DNA from 2 places in the Shewanella sp. JNE2 genome. Region 1 is predicted to be linked to the other one. Evidence: predicted binding sites of a transcription regulator. Region 1 holds the regulator's gene; the other holds the start of a gene.
What was found. The regulator MetJ, encoded in region 1, represses methionine synthesis genes. The targets are predictions, from matches to a motif close to TAGACGTCTAGACGTCTA.

Region 1 (12,273 bases):
AACTTTAAGATTTGCCTCACCATAAGCACCACGGCTCACTTTAAGTTTATCTAAGCGCGCATTGGCGGCGAGTAAATTAGCTTCCGCGGCGTCAGCATCACTATCGGCCTGATCGCGCTGTTGCTGCGATACACCGTGGGTGGCATATAGGGCATCCAGACGTTTAGCTTCGCTGCGTTTTTGTAATGCAGTTGCTTTACTCGCATGCACATCCGCTTTAGCTGCGATAAGTGAAGCATCTAATTCGGCATTGTCCTGGCGAGCTTGTTCTAGTGCCAATTTAGCTTGTGATACTGCGAGCTCATAGGGCGCGGGATCGACTTGAAACAATAAATCACCTTTAGTGACGGCTTGATTGTTCGTCACCGCTATCGTCTGAATTTTACCGCTGATCTGTGGTGTCACTTTAGTCACCACACGGGTAGCCATGGCTTGAGGTGTCAATGGCATCACTGTATCGGCAAGCATGAAATAGCCAAAAATCATCACAAAGCCAAACATGGCAAATTTTACTAAACGGGCAAATTGTTGATCTGGTGTCATCTTTTTTCTCACAAAATGGTGTCTGTTACCTTGGCTAATTTGGCGCTGGCGTTGTCACTGATCAGGCTAATAATGCGTTCAAATTCACTGAGTTCAGTGGCACTGATCCCATCGAGTAACTCACGGCGAACTTGAATAATCCGCGCTTCCATTTGCTTTAAAACCTCTAATCCCGCAGGCGTCAGACTCACAATCCTTGCCCGCTTATCTTTGTCGCAGCAATGACGCTCGACTAAGCCCTGCTCCTCTAATTGTCCTAAAGTGCGCATAAGCGAAGCCAATTCAATCTCTAGCGCATCGGCCAATACTTTTTGACTCAGGTTGTCGCCTAAACGCAGCAGTTTCCATAGGGCAGTCCAGCGTGGATGAGTTAATCCTAAAGGTGCCAATTCAACATCGGCGACAGTGCGCCACAACCGATGTAGACGGCCTAAATGTTCCGCGAGGGATAATTCCTTTAAACGCTCTAATTCTGTTTGCATCATGCTTACCAGTTTACTTAGCCTGCTAAGCATTATACTTAGTTAGCAGGCTAAGTAAATAATTGAGGATAAAAAAGATCTGTGTTCAAGACCACGAAACCAACGTAAAGAAGGAAAAATAACCTAAAAAGGTTCGTTCCCTCTCAAATATTGTCATGTTGTATCTCTATAATATTAAACAGATAATTTAGATAGATGCGCACATGAACTGGAGGCTGCTTTGATAAATCTAAAAATTAGTACGAGGATCGTTATCGGGATCTGTCTATTACTGTTAACAGCTATGAGCTTTATCATGCCGCTCGTGCTCTCCGAATTCAGTCGCCAAGTTGCTGAATCCGAACAAAGAGAACTCCATAAGCTCTATGAAACCGCAGTGGCCGAAATCGCCTCTTCGGGCAAATTAGCCGAAGCAATGGCAACCATCATCTCACTCACACCTGAAGTGCAAAGCACCTTTGCAATAGGTGATCGTGATGAACTCACCACACGCACCTTGCCTATCTTTACCCAACTAAAGCGTGATTTTGCCGTTCAGCAATTCCAATTTCATAGGCCACCTGCCACATCTTTCCTGCGTTTACATCGCCCTGAAAAATTTGGCGATGATCTCACCAGCATACGTAAAACCATCGTTGAGACAAATAGCCAAAAACGCCCCCTCTATGGCTTGGAATATGGAGTGGAAGGATTGGGTATTCGCGGCTTAGTACCAATGAGTTACAACGGACAACACACAGGTTCGGTGGAATTTGGCATGTCCTTTGGTCAACCTTTTTTTGATAATTTTAAACAAGCCTATCAAGCGGAAATCGCCCTCATCTTGCCAGATGATTCTGGATATAAGTTATTTGGCGCTACATTCACGCCTGATACCCAAGCGACAGATGAACTCAATAACGTCATGCAAGGCCATGAAGTCATACGCACTATTTCCTTAAATAACAAAACCTACGCCCTGTATCGCCACGCCATAAAAGATTACTCAGGAAACGTGTTTGGCGTACTCGATATTGCGATGGATAGAACCCATTCAGAACAAGCGATAGCGGATATTCGCCTTAAGTTGATCCTTATCGGTTTAGTAGCTCTGGTCATTGGAACCGCCATTGCTTGGTTTATTGCCAAGGGTATTACGCGTCCTATCGCAGAAACCACCCAAGCCATGAATGATATCGCCGAAGGTGAAGGTGACTTAACCCGCCGAATCGCGGTAAATGGTAAGGATGAGATCGCAGAATTATCCATGGCATTCAACCGCTTTGTTGAAAAAATTCACAGCACAGTTTCCCAAGTTGCCGACTCTACCAGCCTGCTCGCCACCTCCGCAGAGGAAATGTCGAGCATTACGCGAGAAACCCAGCAAATGGCGGATCGCCAACACCTCGAAACCGAGCAAGTTGCTACCGCAATGAATGAAATGGCCGCAACGGTACAAGAAGTTGCCCATAACGCCACCGATGCGGCCGATGCCGCCAATCACGCCAATGACTCAACCGAACAAGGCAAATTGGTCGTACAAAAAGTGGTATCAACGATAGCAATTCTAGCCGAGGAGATAGCCACAGCAGCGAGCGCAATCAATGAATTAGAGCGTAATACCGCTGAAATTGATTCTGTGCTTGTGGTTATCCGTAATATTGCCGACCAGACTAACTTACTCGCACTCAATGCGGCAATTGAGGCCGCAAGGGCGGGTGAACAAGGTCGAGGATTTGCGGTCGTTGCCGATGAAGTGCGCACCCTTGCTAGCCGCACCCAAGCATCTACCACAGAAATTCAGCAGATGATCGAAGTGCTTCAACATAAAGCTAAATCCACGGTTAATGCGATGGAAACCAGCACCCGTACCACCCAAAGCTGCGTATCCCAAGTCCACCAAGCGGGTGAAGCACTCGAAGCCATTACCCATGCCGTTTCAACTATTAGCCAAATGAACATTCAAATTGCCAGCGCCGCAAATGAGCAATGCGCCGTTTCGGCAGAAATTAATAAAAATGTCAATAACATCAATGATATTGCAACCAATGCGACAGATAGTGCGGTACAAACTGCACGCGCTGGCGATGAACTTGCCCAACTCGCAGCCCGTTTAACAACGTTATTGGCTCAATTTAAAATTTAAAGTACAGAAAAAACAAAACGCCGCATTCTCTGCGGCGTTTTTATTAGCTCATTTTATAAGGTGTTATTTAGGGCGCACGCCTAAAGTGTGGCAAATCGCGTAGGTCAATTCGGCGCGATTTAAGGTGTAGAAATGGAAATCCTTCACGCCTTCACGGGACAATACTTTTACCATATCGATTGCCACGTTTGCCCCCACCAATTGGCGTGTACCCGCATCGTTTTCTAGGCCATCAAATTGCTTATGTAACCAATTAGGTAACGACACATTGGTCATGCCCGCGAAACGTTTTAGCTGGGTAAAGTTAGTCACAGGTAAGATGCCTGGCACGATTTCAACATCGATACCAGCGGCAACGCAGCGATCACGAAAACGCAGGTAAGATTCCACATCGAAGAAAAATTGGGTAATGGCACGGCTGGCACCCGCATCAATCTTACGCTTAAGGTTGATCAAATCCGCCTGTGCATTGCTCGCATCGGGGTGCACTTCTGGATAGGCCGCAACGGAAATATCAAAGTCAGCCACAGAGCGCAGCAAACGCACTAAATCGGCCGCAAAACGGGTTGGCTTTGGGCTGCCTGCGGGTAAGTCACCACGCAGTGCCACTATGTCACGGATGCCCGATTTCCAATAATGTTTCGCCAGTTCTAATAATTCTTCATCGCTGGCATCCACTAAGGTTAAGTGCGGCGCGGCAACAAGATCCGTTTCCTGTTGGATACGCTCAATCACGCCATGGGTACGGTCACGTACGCCAGAGTTAGCACCATAAGTCACAGACACAAACTTAGGATTCAGTGGCTCTAAACGACGGATAGAATTCCACAGGATCTGTTCCATTTCGGGGGTCGATGGCGGAAAAAACTCAAAAGAAACATTAATATCGCCATTAAGCTCAGACAAGCTCTGGTTTAGCGAATGTGAATGTTGTGCGTGATGAAAAGCCATGTGTATTTCCTCAACCGCCCTTGGCACGACTAACCGCCCATGGCACGACTCTATAGTTCAGTGGTTCAAATCAAATGGACGTTTGGACGTCTACATGTCCATATACTAGAGAAACTGAGATGCAAGTCAAGCCAAAAAATCCATTCAGGCCAATTTCTACCCCATTGCGTTCTAGAGTATTAACCCTTTCAAAAATTGTTTTGCAATATTTCCCATAGGAGATCTACAAGGTAAACTTTTAAAAAAAAAAATTAATAAGTTATACTAATTAATGATGATTGATAACGAGGCGGTAACAGTTGTCATTGTTCTCCTTCCTCGCTAATTTTAATCAACCGTTTTATTCCTGCTTAGAAAAGATCTAGGAATCCGCATGAACATATCAAATGATGAGATACGTGAAGTTGTTGAGATATCAATATTGGAGTTATTTGATAGCTTCCAAGCTGCACCTTATAGCTACTTATTCGAGTCAGATATCCAATCGATGCTGTATTCAGAAATTAAAAGGAAATTACCTCATCTAATAGAAATTTCCGGCACAGGACACCCTCATGCAAAATACAATATATCCGTTGTTCACACAGAATATTTCAATAAAATTGATATAGCTTGTATAGATGTTGAACGATATTTTGATCATCCCACACGAGTTCACAAGGGTAGTGATATACACTTGTATGATTTGCCGATCCTAAAGGGGATTGAGATTAAGTATAGAAAACTCGGCGATAAATTTGGGATAAAAGCTTGCTTATCTGATATGACGAAATTACAGAACATAGGGATAAAAGAACCAGTAGTACTCGGTTTTATCCAAAACGATACAGATGTAGATGACTTTTTTTCTGGCAGTAATGTTGGAATGAGATCTATTGAAGAGAAAATGAATGACCCACTTAGCAATATTAGTATTGTAAGCCCGACACGAAGATGGCGAATAGAGTTAGCCTAGCATATTAAACAATTAGAGGTAGCAAAGCTGAGTAGATAATGCTTAAGCTATTTCAATCAAACCAACGTCCAGCAGTGTTTGTAGGCTGCCATAAAGGATGAGTAGCCCTAAAAACAATCTTCTCTAATCGACAATGAACCAACTTAAAGTATCATCCCATATGCCACAAGCAAAAAAAGGACTCGAATGAGTCCTTTAAGCTTTTGAATTTAAATCTATTCCTGCAATAGATCGCGACAAATCTGGGTCAAGTCTGACTGCACTGCTGCCGCTGTCACTTCGCGGCCTGCGCCCGGTCCACGGATGATCAGCGGATTACCTTGATAGAAGGCGCTGCGGATCACAAACACGTTATCCCCCGGGGTTAAATTGGCATAGGGATGATCGGTATCAATCCACTGCAAGCCCACTTCAGCCTTAAGCTCTGGGCCGCTGTTGTCTAAGGATGCCACGTATCTGAGCACCTTATTTTGCTCAGCCGCCGCACCATATTGTTGCAGCAAATCGGCATCTAACTCGGCAATGCGAGCAAGAAACTGCTCTAAGGGAATATCCGCTAAATGTGCGGGCACTAATGAACGCAGCTCAATATCTTCAAGCTCTATTTCAAGGCCAATTTCACGAGCTAAAATAAGCAACTTACGCTGCATATCACGGCCGGATAGATCGTCGCGGGGATCGGGTTCAGTAATACCTAAGCCTCTGGCTTCAATCACTAATTCTGAAAATGGCTTGCTGGTATCGTATTTCTCAAATAACCAACACAGGGTGCCGGAGAAAATCCCCCCCACGGCCTCAACGCTATCACCGCTGTTACGCAGATCATTCAGCGCATGCTGGATAGGCAAGCCGGCGCCGCAACTAGCATTGTAGCGCCAAAATAAGCGACGATTACCTAGTTGCTGCTTTAACTCACGGTAAAAAGGTAGTGGACCCGAGCCCGCGAGTTTGTTCGCGCTCACCACATGGATACCGCGCTCGAACAGTTCTGGATATTGCAGCGTCAAACTGGCGCTGGCACTGATATCTAAGGCCACCAGCTCATCGCAGTTAACTTGCTCTAACTGCTCAAATAAATGCTCATATTGCCAAGGCGTAGCATCTGCCTCGAATTCGGTCTGCCAATTGGCTAAGTTAATGCCAGCGGATTTGATCAACGCCTTACTGGAGCTAACTAATCCCACTAACTCAACCTTAGCCTCAAGTTCATGGTCCAGTGATGGCGAAACCGACTTGAACAGATTGACCCAAGCCTCACCGATATTGCCCACACCGAGCAGTAAGACGCCAATGCGTTTACGCGGGCCAGCACAGCGGCGGTGGACTTTTTGGGTTAACAGATTCACCTGTGACTGTGGCACTAGCGTCACTAGGCTTAAATCGCCACTGAACAAAGGTTTAGCATCACGGCTCAGTAAACGTGCGAAGCTGCGGCGATAATGTTCGGCGTCCGCACTCACTAATGCGACTAAACCAAAATCTGTGTTGATCTGCTGATCGCTGATCCCGAATGCTTCTGCCTCGGCATCGAGTAATCTTTGAACTTGTTTTTGATTCTCAGCGGTATAAGCAAGTTCAACCCTTTGATGGGCAGAGGTCCAATGGGCCAATGGCGTGAAACCCGCGGCAATCAATAAATCTAATAAACGAGTTAACTCCCCTGTGAGTTTAAAGCCGAACAAGACAACGGCATTGAGATTAGTCACCACAGGCGCACTCGCCGACGAACTGTGGGGCGCGATTAAGGTAAAGTCAGTGTGGGACGCATAACTTGAACGCACCGCTAAGCTCACTTCGGTATTGAATAACGGCTGCAAAGTGCGCGAATGCAATACTGGCGAGCCTAAACGCGCTAGGCGATCGGCTTCGGCAAGTGACATACTTTTTAGTAACTTAGCATCGTTGATTTTATTAGGATCGGCGTTGAACACCCCTTCCACATCGGTCCAAATGGTCACGCGCTCGATATCGGCAAGACTAGCAATCAGGCTGGCGCTAAAATCTGAACCATTACGACCAAGTAATAAGGTATCGCCACGCTCGTTAGCGCAGATAAAACCTGTGATCACTAAGCGTTCATTGGGATGCGCGGCTAATAGGGCTTGTACTTTAGCGCGGGATTCCTGTACCCGAATTTGCGGCACAGCGGCTTCATCGGCCACTAAAATTGAACAGGCATCCACATGGCTTGCCGCCACACCAGATTCGCGCAGCAGCGCCGCCATTAAGCGTGCCGACCAACGTTCGCCAAAGCTCACCACATGGTTGATTTGGTAATCGTTGCGAACGTCTAAGGATAATAAGCTGATAAGTTGCGCTTTATCAGTCGCCAAACGCTCACGCAGATCGCGGGCTTGTTCATTCGACAACAACTGCTCAATCAACCCCTGTTGGTAGCTGATCAGCACTTGTAATTCTTCTTGCCATAGCTGAGCCGCATCACGCAGCGCTAATAATTTATACAGAAAATTCGTGCTCTTACCCGCTGCAGAGACCACCACAAGATCATCACTATGACCGTGGGTTAACAGGATATGGGCGACTCGACGATAACAATCGGCATCCGCTAAACTGGAGCCACCAAATTTATGTAAGTGACAACGTGCCATCTATTATTCCTCTACTGACAAGCCGCAGCGGCGGCTAATCCTGCTTGAATATCTGCAACTAAATCGGCGGCATCTTCAATACCCACCGATAGACGCAATAGGGTGTCTTTAATACCAGCCTCGAAGCGCGCCTGCGGCTCCATGGCTCTGTGGGTCATAGTGGCGGGCACGGCCACTAAACTTTCGACGCCACCTAAACTTTCTGCCACGCTAAATAAACTTAATGCACCTAAAAAGGCCACCACTTCGGTCTCGCCGCCTTTGAGCTCAAAGCTCAGCATAGCGCCAAAGCCTTTTTGCTGCTTGGCCGCAATGGCGTGACCAGGGTGATCCGCAAGACCAGGGTAATAGACTTTGCTCACCACAGGGCTTTGGGTTAATACCTCAACAATGCGCTGGGCATTGGCTTGATGTTCGCGAATGCGTACCGCTAGAGTACGTAGGCCGCGCAGGGTCAGATAACTGTCGAAGGCTGACCCCGTTAAGCCTAGAGTGTTCGACCACCAATGTAAGCTTTCGCCGATTTGTGCATCTTTGGCGACCACAGCGCCGCCGACCACATCGCTGTGACCATTGATATATTTAGTGGTGGAATGGATAACGATATCCGCACCTAACAATAGGGGTTGTTGCAATATCGGCGATAAAAAGGTGTTATCGACCACCACCAGCGCGCCGACATCATGGCTCGCCTTAGCAATGGCTTCGATATCCACCACACGCAATAACGGGTTCGATGGGGTTTCGAGCCACACCATCTTAGGATTCTGCGCTATGGCTGCGGCTAACGCTTGACTGTCAGTTTGGTCCACCACAATCAGCTTAAACTGGCCTTTCTTCGCCAAGTTGGTAAATAAACGGTAGGAACCGCCGTAACAATCGTGGGGCACAACCAAGAGATCATCTGGGCCGAGTAAGGTGGTCACTAAGGTGATGGCCGCCATGCCAGTGCATGTCACTATAGCAGTCGCCCCCTTTTCTAATTGGGCTAATGCTTCGCCTAAAATGCAGCGCGTTGGGTTGCCTGAACGACTGTAATCGAATTCGCGGGGATTGTTATGACCATCGAAGGCGTAATTAGTCGACAAATAAATCGGTGGCACAACGGCACCATATTGAGTATCGCTTTCGATACCCTGACGCACTGCCAGTGTGGCTAATTGACGCTCTGCCATGGGTGGACTCCTAAATTCGGTAGACTGATAGAGATGTCTGGACGTCTAAATGTACCTAAGCCCAACCACATCGTCAATAGGCGTTAAGACGTTTAGACGTCTAAACATAAAGAAATCTGTTTGCAATCCCTAAGAAATAGTAGCAATAATTTGACTGTTGTTTGTAAGGGTTTAAAATCTGCCCCGAATTTAGCGTTATAACAGGTGAGTCAATGACTGAATGGAATGGGGAATATATCAGCCCCTATGCTGAACATGGCAAGAAGAATGAGCAAGTAAAGAAAATTACTGTGTCCATTCCGCTCAAAGTGCTTAAGATCCTTACGGACGAACGTACTCGTCGTCAGGTCAATAATTTACGTCACGCCACCAACAGCGAGCTGTTGTGTGAGGCATTTTTGCACGCCTACACTGGCCAGCCATTGCCTAACGATGACGATCTGTCAAAAGACAACCCAGATAGTATTCCCGCCGAAGCCAAGTTGTTGATGGACGAAATGGGGATCGAGTGGGAAGACATGGAATAGCGACTCGTCGCTTCCAAGATTGCTGTTATTTTCAAGATCACATTGCTCATCAATAGGGATCGTTAACGGTCCCTTTTTGTTTATGCCTACATAATCTCAAGCGATGAGTTTATCTTGAGATTTTGGGGTATGTAGGAACCCTATGTTTTCTATGATAGATCCCCAGACACTTGCCTTAGCCTCGCTAATCGTGTTTATGGGCGCCTTAACCCAAAGCCTGATTGGATTTGGGCTTGCGGTTGTTGCTAGCCCCTTGTTGTATATCGTCGATCCGCAGCTTGTCCCTGCACCCGTTATTGCGATGGGATTCTCTATCGCGCTACTTACCTTAGTGCGTGAGCGCGGTCATTTAGAATTCAATGGCTTGCAATATGCTCTTATCGGTCGCGTACCCGGCGGTTTTATCGGTGCCAGCCTGTTGCTGTTTGCGCCTCAACCCATACTCGGTTTATCCATCGCCGCCATTGTGACAATCGCGGTTATTCTCAGCCTATATAAATTCAGTCTCCCCGTTAATAAAGCAACCCTCTTCAGTGCGGGTGTGGTTTCAGGGATTTTCGGCAATATTGCCGCAATTGGTGGCCCGCCAATGGCGATTTTATTGGCAGGCAAAGATGCCTCGCAGTTTCGCGCAGCTTTATCGGCCTTCTTTATTTTTAGCTCTATGATTGCGCTGTGTATTTTAGCTGTAACAGGCTTGCTAGAGATCAAACACCTATGGCTCTCCTTAATGCTATTACCCTCAGTCATTTTGGGTTATTTAGTCGCAGGTAAACTCGTGGGACGCATCGATAAACATAAAACAAAAATGGCGACATTAGCCCTCTGTGCCATCAGCGCGTTAGTGTTAACGGTAAAGTCGGTTATCGAGCTATTACCCCAATAAGTGCCCTGCTTGTACAGGCAAACCTTCTCAAGATTCAAACAATAAAAAGCACTGACATTGCCAGTGCTTTTTCTTTATCTCTCAATATGTAAAGCCTATCTACACTCAGCTTAAGTAGCTTTGTCCTGCGTACACAATAAAGTGTCTCAGTGCGAGCACGCCCGTTAAGCTAGCACAGGCAACCATGATCATTGCGCCCTTAGTATGGCGAGTCGCAGCGGGTAGCAGCATAAACAGCAATGGAATACCAAAGCCGATACCCACTACGCCAATCCAGAATACGCTTGCCCAAACACCTGTTGTCAATGAAGCCAGTGCTGCAGCCGCAGCACCACCTTTAAAGTACAAGGCGCAGAACAACATAAACAGGAACATGACTTCAATCGCCATCACAGGCAATTCTAAACCGTGCATTTTGACAAGCGTTTTATCGTGACTGTCTGTCTTAAACATCAGCAACGCCAGTACCGCGTTAGCCGCAGCGCCCGCCGATAAGCCTGACACTAAAAACAGTGCAGGCAGTACCGCAGTATTGAGCATAGGATAGGCATTCATGGCCGAAATTAAGAAGCCAGTGTAAGCCCCTACGCCAATAGCGAGGACAAACAGCAATACTTCAATCACCTTTCTAAAGGGCATAAGTAACTTAGCAATAGGCACTAAGAAACCTAAGCCCCACTTTGGCAAATCGTCACGCAATACGAGAATCGCGTAGGCAAATGCCAAGGGTGAATAAGCCAGCAGCGCCAACACCCCAATAGCCATCACTGACTGGAAGTTGTAGTTAATCAAGATTAACCAGAAATGGAATGGCTTGGTTAAATCAAACACTAAGCACGCCAAACCTAAACTGATCGCTACAGGCCCAATAATGGCCGCCGCCTTAAGAATACTGCTTTCAACTCCAGCGTTAAGCTCCTTATTCGCCCAACGTAGACCGATACCAATCAGTAAACTGCCCGCGGATAACCCCGCCATAAATAGGTAGACGGCGATAACCCAGTGCCAAGTCACTGGATCATATTGCGTCATATCGCCCCAAGTATTGTTCATAATCAAATCCCCCCTCTTTTGGTAGGAACGCGATACACCCTAGGCTTAGTGCCCAAATGGGTTTTATCTTGGTAAGTGATTTTGGTATTGAGCATGATGGCCACTTCACTCTTAGGATCATTGGCATCACCAAACACAAGCGCATCGGTTGGACACACAGTCACACAAGCAGGCTCTTCACCCCGCGCTAAACGCGTGTCTTTACAGAAGTTGCACTTATCCGCGACTTTAGTTTCTGGGTTCATAAAACGTACTTTGTAGGGGCACGCCGCCACACAGTACATACAACCCACACACTTATCTGCATGAATAGAAACAATGCCGTCTTCACCCACATAGGCAGCCCCCGTTGGGCACACCTTAACGCAGGGTGCATCTTCACACTGTTGGCAGGATACCCTGTGGTATTTGAAATGCAGATTGGGCATTTCACCATAGGGGCCTTCGACACGTACCTGTAGGCGGGTAACACCTTCAGGTACACCATTTTCACTGCGACACGCCACGTTACAAGCTTGGCAGCCGATGCACTTATTCTCGTCGTGCACCATTACATATCGTTTATTCATTTAAGCCTCCGATTAGCGCTTTGCCAGCGTGACACCCGTAGTGTGCACATTCATGCCGCACACAGGTGCTGTCACGTGGGGAAGTAAGTTTCCGCAGTGGATACCTTTGCCCGTTGCTCTGACCAACTCTTTGTTTTTAGAGCCGAAACCCATATAAGCAAATACAGTATCTGGGCGAATACCTGGTGTGACTAAGGCATGACCTTCTTCGGTACCTACGCTACTGGTGAGACGAATTGGATCGCCATTACTGATCCCTAACTTGCCCGCTGTCACTGGGTGAACCCAGATAGCGTTATCAGGCATCAGGTTCGCCAACATAGGAATATTGTGGGTGGCGCCATTGGTGTGTACAGCCACTTTGCCTTGGATAAAGTAGAGCTCGTCTGGTTTTTTCA
Region 2 (12,273 bases), 280 kb from region 1:
TTGACCACCGTATTGGTTGATGATCTGTAACCATTCTTGTGGCACAGAAGATGAACCGTGCATCACTAAGTGAGTATTAGGAATGCGGGCATGGATTTCTTTAATACGGTCGATACGCAGTACATCGCCTGTCGGTTTACGGCTGAACTTGTATGCACCGTGGCTAGTACCAATCGCAATCGCCAGCGCGTCAACATGAGTATCAGCAACAAAGCGCGCCGCTTCTTCTGGGCTGGTCAGCAGTTGGTCGTGGCTTAACACGCCTTCTGCACCAACGCCGTCTTCTTCACCGGCAGTACCGGTTTCTAAGCTGCCTAAACAACCGATTTCACCCTCTACAGACACACCACAGGCGTGGGCGAATGCAACGGTTCTGCGAGTCACATCAACGTTGTACTCATAAGACGCTGGGGTTTTACCGTCGGCCATTAATGAGCCGTCCATCATTACTGATGACATACCTAATTGGATAGAACGCTGACAGATATCAGGGTCAGTACCGTGGTCTTGGTGGATACAGACTGGGATATCAGGATACTGCTCAAGGGCCGCTGTCATCAGATATTTTAAGAACTGAGGACGGGCATATTTACGCGCACCCGCAGAGGCTTGCACAATAACAGGGCTGTCGGTAGCTTCTGCGGCCTGCATGATGGCGCGCATCTGTTCTAAGTTGTTTACGTTAAACGCTGGCACACCGTATCCATGTTCTGCCGCGTGATCGAGTAGTTGTCGTAGGGAAATTAACGCCATTTTTTTAACTCCAATAATAGGGTGACTGTCACATTAACGCTTGGTCACCGAGGTCGCTATCGTTTGGATGGATTTTTATGCTTAATCACTTAAGTCAGATTGTGGTATGACAAAAGAGAATAAGCGGTTTTTTATAATTCTTTTACTTTTATAGCCACTTAGTTAGCGGCTTATTGCGGCGTCTTATACGCCGCATTGTTTAAAACCAATCTCTTAAGCGCCGCGTTTTTTCAGCATAGCTACAGCGGGTAATTCCTTACCTTCGAGGAACTCGAGGAAAGCGCCACCACCCGTAGAGATGTAAGACACTTTATCGGCGATACCGTATTTATCGACCGCCGCTAAGGTGTCACCACCGCCAGCGATAGAGAAGGCTTTAGAATCCGCAATCGCTTGGGCGATACGCTTAGTACCTTCGCCAAATTGGTCGAATTCGAATACGCCAACAGGGCCGTTCCATACGATAGTACCAGCAGATTCAATGATTTTGGCTAAGGCTTCGGCGCTGTCTGGGCCGATGTCGAAAATCATATCGCTATCGCTAACATCGCTCACCGATTTTAAGGTCGCCGTTGCCGTTGGGCTAAACTCACCCGCCACAACCACATCGGTTGGTACAGGAATATCGCCGCCGCGGCTTTGGGCGTTCGCCACTAAACGCTTAGCTTCGTCAATTAAATCGGCTTCGTATAAAGATTTACCGACATTGTGACCCGCCGCAGCGATAAAGGTGTTAGCAATACCACCGCCAACCACTAATTGATCCACAATGCCCGATAAGCTTTCTAATACGGTGAGCTTAGTTGACACTTTAGAGCCGCCGACGATCGCCACTAATGGACGCGCTGGATTATCTAACGCCTTACCTAAAGCATCTAACTCTTGGGCCAGTAATGGGCCAGCACAGGCGATAGGCGCGTATAAGCCAACACCGTTGGTTGACGCTTCTGCGCGGTGAGCTGTGCCGAAGGCATCCATCACATAAACGTCGCACAGGGCGGCCATTTTCTTAGATAGCGCTTCGTCGTTTTTCTTCTCGCCTTTATTAAAGCGCACGTTTTCAAACACAACCACTTCACCTACAGCGACTTCAACGCCGTCTAAATAGTCGGTCGCTAAACGGACGGTGCAAGACAGGGCTTTGGCCAAGTAATCGACCACAGGTTGCATTGAAAATTCGCTGTTGTATTCACCTTCGGTTGGACGACCTAAGTGCGACATCACCATTACCGCCGCACCTTTGGCAAGGGCTAACTCGATAGTGGGGAGAGAGGCTCTAAGGCGCGCATCACTGGTGACGACGCCATTGCTGACAGGCACATTGAGATCTTCACGGATAAGCACTCGCTTACCTTGAAGATCCAGATCTGACATATTGATAATTGCCATGGTAACGCTTCCTTTTATAATCAAAAAACAAACTGGTTTTCATCAATCGATTTGAGTAGATAGCAACTCGATATCCCGTCGAATTAACTACAAACTTCTTAACCCATTGGTATAAATTCTTATTTTTCAGCTTTGTTTAGCTGCAATCATCGCCAAACTCGTATCCAACATACGATTAGCAAAACCCCACTCGTTATCGCACCACAGCAACAGTTTAACTAACTGCCCAGCGCTTACCCGAGTTTGAGTGCCATCAACAATACTGGAGCGGGGATCATGGTTGAAATCACATGATACCAAAGGCTCATCAGTATAGCCTAGGATACCGTTAAATCGCCCATTGGCGGCCAATTCTAACACTTGGTTCACGCTGGCAATATCAACGGTTTTCGCTAAGGTGACAGACAAGTCGATCGCGGTTACGTTAATCGTTGGCACGCGCACCGAAATGGCCTCAAACTTGTCCTTCATATGTGGCAAAATCCGCTCAATACCGCGGGCAAGTTTAGTGTCAACGGGGATAATAGATTGGCCTGCAGCTCGGGTGCGACGTAAATCATCATGATAGGCATCAATCACTTGCTGATCGTTCATCGCCGAATGGATGGTGGTAATAGCACCGCTTTTCACCCCAAAGTGTTTATCGAGTACATCAATCACTGGCACGATACAGTTGGTAGTGCATGAGGCATTTGAGACAACGGTATGTTCGGCGCGCAGTAAATCGTGGTTCACACCATAAACAATAGTGCCATCAACATCGGCTGACGATGGATGACTTATCAGCACTTGCTTAGCGCCAGCATGGATATGGGCTTCACAGCTTTGACGATCTAAGATTACGCCCGTGGCCTCATAGACGATATCAATATCCATCTCGCGCCAAGGGAGTTTTGCCGCATCGGGCTCGTGGAGGATTTTTATCGCATCGTCGCCAATCAACATATGATTATCAACAAGCTTCACTTTGTGTTGAAACCGACCATGGGTGGTATCGTATTGGGTAAGATGAATAATGGCTTCAGGCTTAGCCAATTCATTAATCGCGACAATCTGTATTTGCTGACGTTTTCCCGACTCATATAAAGCGCGAAGGATAGAGCGGCCGATACGGCCATAACCATTAATAGCGACTCGGATCATTGAGGTATCAGTTTCCTCTTAATACAAAAACGGCCTGCAAACGATTGCAGGCCGCATTATACAGATTAACAGTTCAAAAGTTTAACCTTTTGTATTTAATCTAATCCTTTGGCTGATTAACCTAGTGATTTTGCTGCATTCAGCACATTTTCAACGGTGAAACCGAAATGCTTCAGCAACACGTTGCCTGGCGCAGACTCACCGAAAGTGGTCATACCCACAACAGTGCCTTCGAAACCAACATACTTGTACCAGAAGTCAGTATGGGCTGCTTCAATGGCGACACGCTTAGTCACAGCACGGGGCAATACTGACTCTTTATAAGCCGCATCTTGCTTATCAAACTCAGTGTTTGATGGCATAGAAACTACGCGAACTTGTTTGCCTTGTTCAGTCAGAGCCGCTGCCGCTTCCATCGCCAATTGCACTTCACTACCGGTTGCGATCAGGATCAGTTCTGGTGTACCTGCACAGTCTTGCAGTACGTACGCACCTTTTGCCACATTGGCTAATTGCTCAGCACTGCGTACTTGAGCCTTCAGGTTTTGACGGCTGAAGATGAGTGATGTTGGTGCCGTACGACGTTCGATAGCCGCCTTCCACGCAACAGCGGTTTCAGCCGCATCACAGGGGCGCCATACAGCCATATTTGGCGTCATACGCAGGTTAGCTAATTGCTCAACGGGTTGGTGCGTTGGGCCGTCTTCACCTTGACCGATAGAGTCATGGGTGTAAACGAAGATGTTTTGAATGCCCATCAGTGCAGACATACGCACAGCATTACGCGCGTATTCCATAAACATCATGAAAGTCGCACCGTAGTTAATAAAGCCACCATGGAGTGACACGCCGTTCATAATGCCACTCATACCGAACTCGCGCACACCGTAGTACACATAGTTACCGGCTGGATCGTCTTGAATCCCTTTAGAACCTGACCATAAGGTCAAGTTAGAACCCGCTAAGTCGGCAGAGCCACCAAGCAGTTCAGGCAACATAGCACCAAAGGCACCGATGGCATTTTGTGACGCTTTACGGCTCGCAATACCTTCGGCTTTATCTTGGCATTCTTGGATAAATGCCTGTGCTTTAGCTTCGAAATCAGCAGGTAATTCGCCTTTCAGTACACGGCGCTCGTACTCTGCAGCCAGTTCTGGGTATGCTTTAGCGTAAGCAGCAAACTTGTCGTTCCACGCGGCTTCCCTTGCAGCACCCGCCTCTTTAGCATCCCAACCGGCGTAAACATCGGCAGGGATTTCGAATGGCGCATGTGGCCAACCTAAGAATTCACGAGCCGCGGCGATTTCAGCATCACCTAATGGTGCGCCATGACAATCGTGGCTGCCAGATTTGTTTGGCGAACCGAAACCGATAATGGTTTTGCAGCAGATCATGGTGGGCTTGTCGGTCACGGCTTTCGCCGCTTCAATAGCGGCACGAATCGCATCGCTATCATGGCCATCAACATTGGCAATCACATGCCAGCCGTAAGCTTCGAAACGTTTTGGCGTGTCATCGGTAAACCAGCCTTCAACATGGCCGTCGATAGAAATACCGTTGTCATCCCAAAATGCAATTAACTTACCTAAACCTAAAGTGCCAGCTAATGAACAAGCTTCGTGGGAAATACCTTCCATCAAGCAACCATCGCCAAGGAAGCAGTAAGTATAGTGATCAACAATCTCGTGGCCGTCGCGGTTAAACTGCGCAGCTAGTGTTCTTTCGGCAATCGCCATACCGACCGCATTACTAATGCCCGCGCCTAATGGACCCGTTGTGGTTTCAACACCTGGGGTATAACCATATTCAGGATGACCTGGGGTTTTTGAATGCAATTGACGGAATTGTTTCAGCTCTTCAATCGGTAGTTCATAACCCGTCAGGTGGAGTAAAGAGTAGATCAGCATAGAGCCGTGACCGTTAGAGAGGATAAAACGATCTCTATCTACCCATTTCGGATTGTTCGGATTGTGCTTAAGGAAATCATTCCACAGCACTTCAGCAATATCTGCCATGCCCATTGGGGCGCCGGGGTGGCCTGAGTTTGCTTTTTGAACTGCATCCATACTTAACGCACGGATTGCGTTGGCGAGTACTTTACGGGAAGACATGCTCTCTCCTGCTTAATTTGTGGGGTCTAGCGGGCAATTTGGATGCATATTTTCCCCTACATAAGAGGATGACGCAAACGAAAATTCATCACAATTTCACCTTCATCGCGTCAATCGTGCTTTATCAAGATAAAAAAGAGATTGAATATGAACTTTTATAGTCCAAACTTCGTAATTAAAATCGGCATACCAAGACACTCATAAAGTTTTTACTTAAGATTGCCTACGGGCCATCTTGGGCATTTTAATTAGATATACCAATGAAAAATAATGGTCCAAAGATATATTTAATGATTTATTTTCAAAAAGTTAATTAACAAAATCGCTTTTTAGTTTGGATTTTAAAGCTGGGATTTACCTCACTAAGTACACAAATATTTGGCTTTGGGGGTGTCATAGTGATGAATTTCCACTAAAATAGCCGTCTAGATGTAGATGCTTCTACACGTTTGAATGCTAACGACGAGATTTTCCTACTATGGCAAAGCACTTGTTTACTTCTGAGTCGGTCTCAGAAGGTCATCCCGATAAAATTGCAGATCAGATTTCTGATGCTGTGCTAGATGCAATTCTGGCCCAAGATCCTAAAGCACGCGTCGCGTGTGAAACCTACGTCAAAACTGGCATGGTATTAGTGGGTGGTGAAGTCACTACTTCTGCTTGGGTAGATATTGAAGAGTTGACCCGTAAAACGGTTCGCGAAATTGGTTATACCCATTCAGACATGGGGTTTGATGCCGATTCCTGCGCCGTATTAAACGCGATTGGTAAACAGTCTCCAGACATCAACCAAGGTGTTGATCGCGCCGATCCAAAAGAACAAGGTGCCGGCGACCAAGGCTTAATGTTTGGTTATGCCAGCAATGAAACCGAGATCCTGATGCCTGCACCTATCACTTATGCCCATGCATTAGTGAAGCGTCAATCAGAAGTACGTAAAAACGGCACTTTGCCATGGCTGCGCCCAGACGCGAAAAGCCAAGTCACCTTCGCCTACGAAAACAACAAGATTGTCGGTATCGATGCGATCGTGCTTTCAACCCAGCACAGCCCTGATATCGCCCAAGCTGATTTGATCGAAGGCGTGATGGAAACCATCATCAAGCCCGTTCTGCCTGCCCAGTGGTTAAGCAAAGACACTAAATACTTTATCAACCCAACTGGCCGTTTCGTTATCGGCGGACCTATGGGTGACTGTGGTTTAACGGGTCGTAAGATCATCGTAGATACCTACGGCGGTATGGCGCGTCATGGCGGTGGTGCATTCTCTGGTAAAGACCCATCAAAAGTTGACCGTAGTGCCGCTTACGCTGCCCGTTATGTAGCAAAAAACATTGTTGCTGCAGGTCTGGCTGATCGCTGCGAATTGCAAGTGTCTTACGCTATCGGTGTGGCAGAGCCAACATCAATCAGTATCGAGACCTTCGGTACGGGTAAAGTGTCTGAAGAGGTGCTGATCAAATTAGTGCGTCAACACTTCGACCTACGCCCATATGGCCTGACTGAAATGCTAAATCTGGCTCGCCCAATTTATCAGGCAACTGCCGCTTACGGTCACTTTGGCCGCAACGAATTCCCATGGGAAGCAACAGATAAAGCCGAAGCACTGCGCGCTGACGCTGGCTTATAATCCCATATTAAGATGCATAAAAAACCGCTACCAAGCGGTTTTTTTATGCATGATGGGGTAGATTAATAATGCTAAGACAAATACAGCAAGATAAAAAGCAGCATATACACTAACCATTAGAGTGCACAGACCCATGACCGATAACGCCACCTTATTACAACAACTTCAAACTTGTGCATGGGCAGCCAATGTAGGTCAGCCAGAGGAAACAGCAAAGACATACGGTACATTAGCGGACATTGCCGCTTTTATTGAATCCGATCCTGAAGCCTTTTTTGAAACACCTTACGAAATCCAATATGAAAGCCTGTGTGTAACAGATCATAACTTGGCTACTTCATTAAAAACAAAGGCAGTAGTAAATGACATGCATGCTTGGATTTCTGACAACGAAGTAGATGAAATATCTAAGTCAGCTTACCTCTCCACTTGGAAAATGATTCCCGTTGCAGAAGTATGCGCACTGACATCCGACGACGCAGATACGCTCGCTACACTACTCCGAGCTGACGTTAAACTTTCAGCCTTTACGAGTGAACGCCTATCTTGGTATCTCAGTGGAAGAATACCTTTTGGTTATATTGGTACTTACCCAAACGGGCAATGGCTCATTCTTTAGGCTGATACGCTAGTGTAAAGCTAGAAAGCGGGTGTCCCGTTTCATTTTTTTGAGGACTCTCATTCTAAGCCATTTTAGCCAAAGCAGATTGTAGGCAAACTGAAAGTGCATTATGTTGTTTTATAATGAGTGGCTGTTTATATGTTTATTAATCCATAGAAATTTTAATGAGAAACTGACGAGTTAGATCAAAGGGTCTATCACATTTATGTCCCATAAGTGAGCTAGTGAATCTGACTTTCCTAGCCTGGTTCATAGTGTAACATCCAGTCATAGATATCAACTAATTACCCTTCAAACGGTATAAAAACCGCTACCGCAAAAAAGCAAATTCCTATAGCATCATTTATACCCATTTACATGGATGTGGCAGCGGCCATATTTGAGATTTAGTAAACAAGCGATTTATGCCTGCAAACAGCGCAGCGCATAAATACTAAGACGTTAGCTTTTTGTAGGGATAACAATGTCAACAACAGCATCATTAAAGTGTAAGTATTGTGAAAAATATAATGAAGTCGATGCGTGTTTTTTTGATGACTTTATGACCAGCAATAAAATTAATCTTTCATTTCATTGCGGAATATGTGGTAAAGATAACATTTATAGCAATCTCACACAGTCAGAACTGGAAGAAATAATTAATCCTTCAAGTGAATTAGAAAGACAGGCGGAATTCTTAGGTATCTCTGCTGCAAAACTTAGTGCATATGTTTATCCTCCGGATGTAATGAAGGAGGCAGATTTAGATAGAAGAAAAATTCGTGGTTTATCTATAAAAGAGTACCTAAAATCATGCCGTCAGAGCTACCCAAAAAAGGAAGGGCAGAATTGGTGGCTCGTTTATCAATTAAAGACATTAGATGCTGTTGTGTTCTTTCGTAGAGATTTTAAGTCATATAGGCTTCTAGATGGGAAAGGTATATCTCTTGAATTTGGAAATATCATAGAATTAGGAGATTACGTACGTGAAAGAATCTAAAAACACTGTGGGGGCGGGCTGTCTAGGAGCTGTTCACCGTGGTTCTAGACAATTGCTATGATATTACTAAGTCATCAGCATCAAGTGGTCAATAATCTGTGGGTATTGACCTGCCCACCAAGAATCTTGCCCAATATGTGTCCCGCATCAATATGCGCCTACAAAGTTGAGGGATGGATATACAAACAAAATTATGCCGAGGATGTTTAATAACCTCCTCGGCATTTATTATTTAAGAGATAGTGGTTTAAAATCAAGAAGGGAACTATCAAACTCCACAGACAACAATTTATCCTTGAAAGCTTCGGATATTATTATATTAAATGCACCACCCCACTCATACAAACGAAAGGCGTCTAAGTTTTCAGGTATTTTGTCCTTATTGACAACTGGTTCAATAAAAAATCGCCCATGCTTTGATTCCCAAACTTCTGGAATGTAGCCCAGAGGCCAGCGTTCAATTCTAGAACATTCCCAATCAACGCAGTCAATGTAATTAAATACATGCATCAACACATACTTTAAATTGTTATGCCTATTTATAAATGGTATTAACTGGACACCACTGACATTAATATAGTCCGCAAAAAAGACATCCTCATTAAACGCCAATAACCTAGATCCAACCGAGACCACCTGAGGTGATTTACCTTCTTTTAATACATTGAAATATAAAACACCTTTGAATCCAGATTGAATCGCAGATAGTTTCACATCACTTAATTCATTTCCTTCGCCATCTATAAAAAATGAACTAGGATTCATATAACCCATCCATTTTTTACTTTCCGAATTTATACCTAATTTATAGTAATTCATTATTTGTTAACCTTCGTCAATATGTCAGTGCCAGCAGTAGTATCATTAAACTAGGATCCTATCTCTAAGCACGGCGCCGTATAGAAGGGAAATATTTATTAGACTCCTTTGTACAGTTTCCCAGCGCTGTTATCAATGTCGCTTTATCCATAAAGAAAGCGAGGAAAGCGAGGACAGGACAGCGAGGACATATATGGTCACCTTGGGGTTAGCAAGGTCAATGTCCTACTTTATTCAAACTAATTTGTGCTAATCGATAAATCACCTTTCACAACGGGGTATCAGTCGTTAATGGTTCGCGGTCTTGCGACAGAGAAAGCGAGGACAGTCACATCTTTTTGTGTTTTTTAGCTTCTTTGACTAGGCTTTACATTATCTTGCTTTTGTCGTTTTGGAGTGTCTCATGACCTCAGCCAGAAGACCGTTAATTGATGCCAACGCGACGCCTTTCTATCATGTGATAAATCGCTGTGTTCGCAGGGCTTTTTTATGTGGTGAGGATAAACTCACTGGTCGAAGCTATGAGCATAGGCGTGGCTGGATTGTTGATAAAATCAAAGTATTGTCATCGATTTTTTGTATTGATATTTGCGCCTATGCGGTGATGAATAACACTATCATTTAGTGCTTAAAATTAATGTTGAGAAAGCTAAATCCTTAAGTCAAAGGGAGATTATCAGTCGTTGGTGTCAAATCACTAAAGGCCATGCGGTTGCTACTAAGTATATGAATGGTGACGTCTTAATCGACGGTGAAGTCATGTTACTTGATGCATTGCTCGCTGAGTGGCATGAACGGCTAAGTAGTGTTAGCTGGTTTATGCGCTGCCTTAATGAAGAAATCGCCCGCAAAGCCAATCGTGAGGATGAGTGTAAAGGTGCCTTTTGGGAAGGGCGGTTTAAGTCGCAAGCACTGTTAGATGAGCAAGCACTGCTCGCCTGTATGATGTACGTGGATTTAAATCCAATCAGGGCGGGGGTTGCAGACTCTTTGCAATCCTCTGATTTTACATCGATTCAAGAAAGAATTAGCTTGCTAAACCTGCAACGTGACGCTTTTACCTCACTTAAAACACAGGTTAAATCCGTAAATAAACTGCCGCAAATTATTCACCAATCCCTCGCCAAATTTGATGGTCCAACACACCAGAGTCAGCAAACGGGCATTCCGTTTTATTTTGTCGATTATCTTGAGTTAATAGATTGGACGGGTCGAGCCATCCGCCTTGATAAAAAAGGTTATATCGATAATCAACGGCCAAAACTCCTTCATGAGTTAGGGATTGCCTCCGATGCATGGCTCACTTCTGCCAAAGAGTTTCGTCGTCAATACAGTGGCATAAGTGGTCGATGGGATAGCATGTGCGAATTCAAAAAGCAGCACAACAGTGGTAAATGGTGTAAAGGCAAAGCCTCTAGCCAAGCTTTGCACCCTTAAGCGGGTAAGCTTCTCCATGATGACTGTTCACGCTCTGCATTACTTTTGTTTAGTCTGAACAAAAGTAAACATTCAAATTCCTAAATTACTATTGTCCCATACCGAGTTCGTGATAACTAAAGGCTCTAAAATCAGAGTATTAATATTAAACCACTTAGCAATGGTCGAAATGGGCATTTTGCATGCAAAGTAAGCCAATTTGATCTTGGGATAACAGTGCGCACTCTACGTTATTTTTTACCTTTACTCGCTCAAAATCATCGGCCGTAACATTTTCTATTGTTACAGAATAAGCATTGGTTCGGCCGCAATTGAGCCAAATATCCCCAATTTGAACCCAATAATAGCGCGATAGATCCGAGTCAGCGGCAAACTCGACTTCAAATCCCCTTGCCTCACACTTATTAAGAGCACACTCAGATAGGATCAATCGCAAATTATCCCAAGCCGATAAATAGACTTCGGCATAGGCGGTTAGGAGTGACTCAACAAATGGATCGTTCACGTATTGCTCTCCTGAATATTCGTCAATAAAGACACTGTTCTCAATTGCGATAATCCGCTATCTGACTTATGTCTTCACCAACATTAAATAGTAGTCCCTTGCTGATACCGTGAAAAAGTCCACAACTTGCATGTTCGCTTTTCCCGAGTGAGCGGCAAATGAACGCTCATTCTCCTCAGCAATAAAGGTCAACATATAACTAAAATGCGGTGAAACAACGGAGCGAATGGCGTTAACTAGGGCCTCAAAAACCCCTGTCCCACGATAGGTTTGATGCACCCAAATAGGTCCATATTGGCAGCTATTATTTTTTGTCAGCTTTGGGCCATCCCAACTTAGCTGAGGCAGACGATTTAATAGCGAGCGATAGATCGGCCAAGCCTCGAAAAACGTCCACCGTCCTGCGATAACATAACCGATAATGGTTGAATCAACCTCGGCAACCATAACCCAGTGATGATTCACTAATTCACTGAGTTCATTACGAGAAAAGGCTTGCCCCTCAAGGCCAATATTTGCTGACGTTAACTCATCATTGAGATACCGTTTCTCAAGCACCACTAATAAATCAATATCTTGCGCTGTCGCTAATCGTATTATCACGGCTATATTCATATATAAAATCGATTTCAAGGGCATGATTATACATTAGCTAAAGGGCAACCCAACCCTGTTGCTCCTCAAGATAAGCACAATTCCATGCGCTCCATCCGTTCATCAACGTCACTTTTCTTCCTGTTGTTTCGCCCATTGAATAAAAAGCACTACCGGATAAGGTGACATCAATACTAATCCTAAACCAATAAGACTTGAGATGAATAACATTCCGCTGATGTCGAGACTCCATTGCGTCAACATATAGACCCCAACTCCACAAACTAACAT

Region 2: the regulator MetJ is predicted to act here: its motif matches at 5,815-5,832, upstream of metK (methionine adenosyltransferase).

The regions. Positions count from the first base shown of each region.
Region 1 covers NZ_CP096169.1:593,273-605,545, reverse strand. The annotation lists gene MZ182_RS02780 (HlyD family secretion protein) at 1-543, opposite strand, end outside; gene slyA (transcriptional regulator SlyA) at 552-1,025, opposite strand; gene MZ182_RS02770 (methyl-accepting chemotaxis protein) at 1,249-3,150, shown strand; gene metF (methylenetetrahydrofolate reductase) at 3,214-4,101, opposite strand; gene MZ182_RS02760 (hypothetical protein) at 4,475-5,056, shown strand; gene MZ182_RS02755 (bifunctional aspartate kinase/homoserine dehydrogenase II) at 5,272-7,665, opposite strand; gene metB (cystathionine gamma-synthase) at 7,677-8,840, opposite strand; gene metJ (met regulon transcriptional regulator MetJ) at 9,053-9,367, shown strand; gene MZ182_RS02740 (sulfite exporter TauE/SafE family protein) at 9,510-10,253, shown strand; gene nrfD (NrfD/PsrC family molybdoenzyme membrane anchor subunit) at 10,359-11,306, opposite strand; gene MZ182_RS02730 (4Fe-4S dicluster domain-containing protein) at 11,309-11,875, opposite strand; gene phsA (thiosulfate reductase PhsA) at 11,888-12,273, opposite strand, start outside.
Region 2 covers NZ_CP096169.1:874,060-886,332, reverse strand. The annotation lists gene fba (class II fructose-bisphosphate aldolase) at 1-753, opposite strand, end outside; gene MZ182_RS04045 (phosphoglycerate kinase) at 967-2,142, opposite strand; gene epd (erythrose-4-phosphate dehydrogenase) at 2,269-3,285, opposite strand; gene tkt (transketolase) at 3,402-5,396, opposite strand; gene metK (methionine adenosyltransferase) at 5,875-7,026, shown strand; gene MZ182_RS04025 (hypothetical protein) at 7,160-7,645, shown strand; gene MZ182_RS04020 (hypothetical protein) at 8,112-8,627, shown strand; gene MZ182_RS04015 (hypothetical protein) at 8,856-9,446, opposite strand; partial or broken gene MZ182_RS04010 (transposase) at 9,850-10,883, shown strand; gene MZ182_RS04005 (hypothetical protein) at 11,038-11,388, opposite strand; gene MZ182_RS04000 (GNAT family N-acetyltransferase) at 11,455-11,991, opposite strand; gene MZ182_RS03995 (hypothetical protein) at 12,112-12,273, opposite strand, start outside.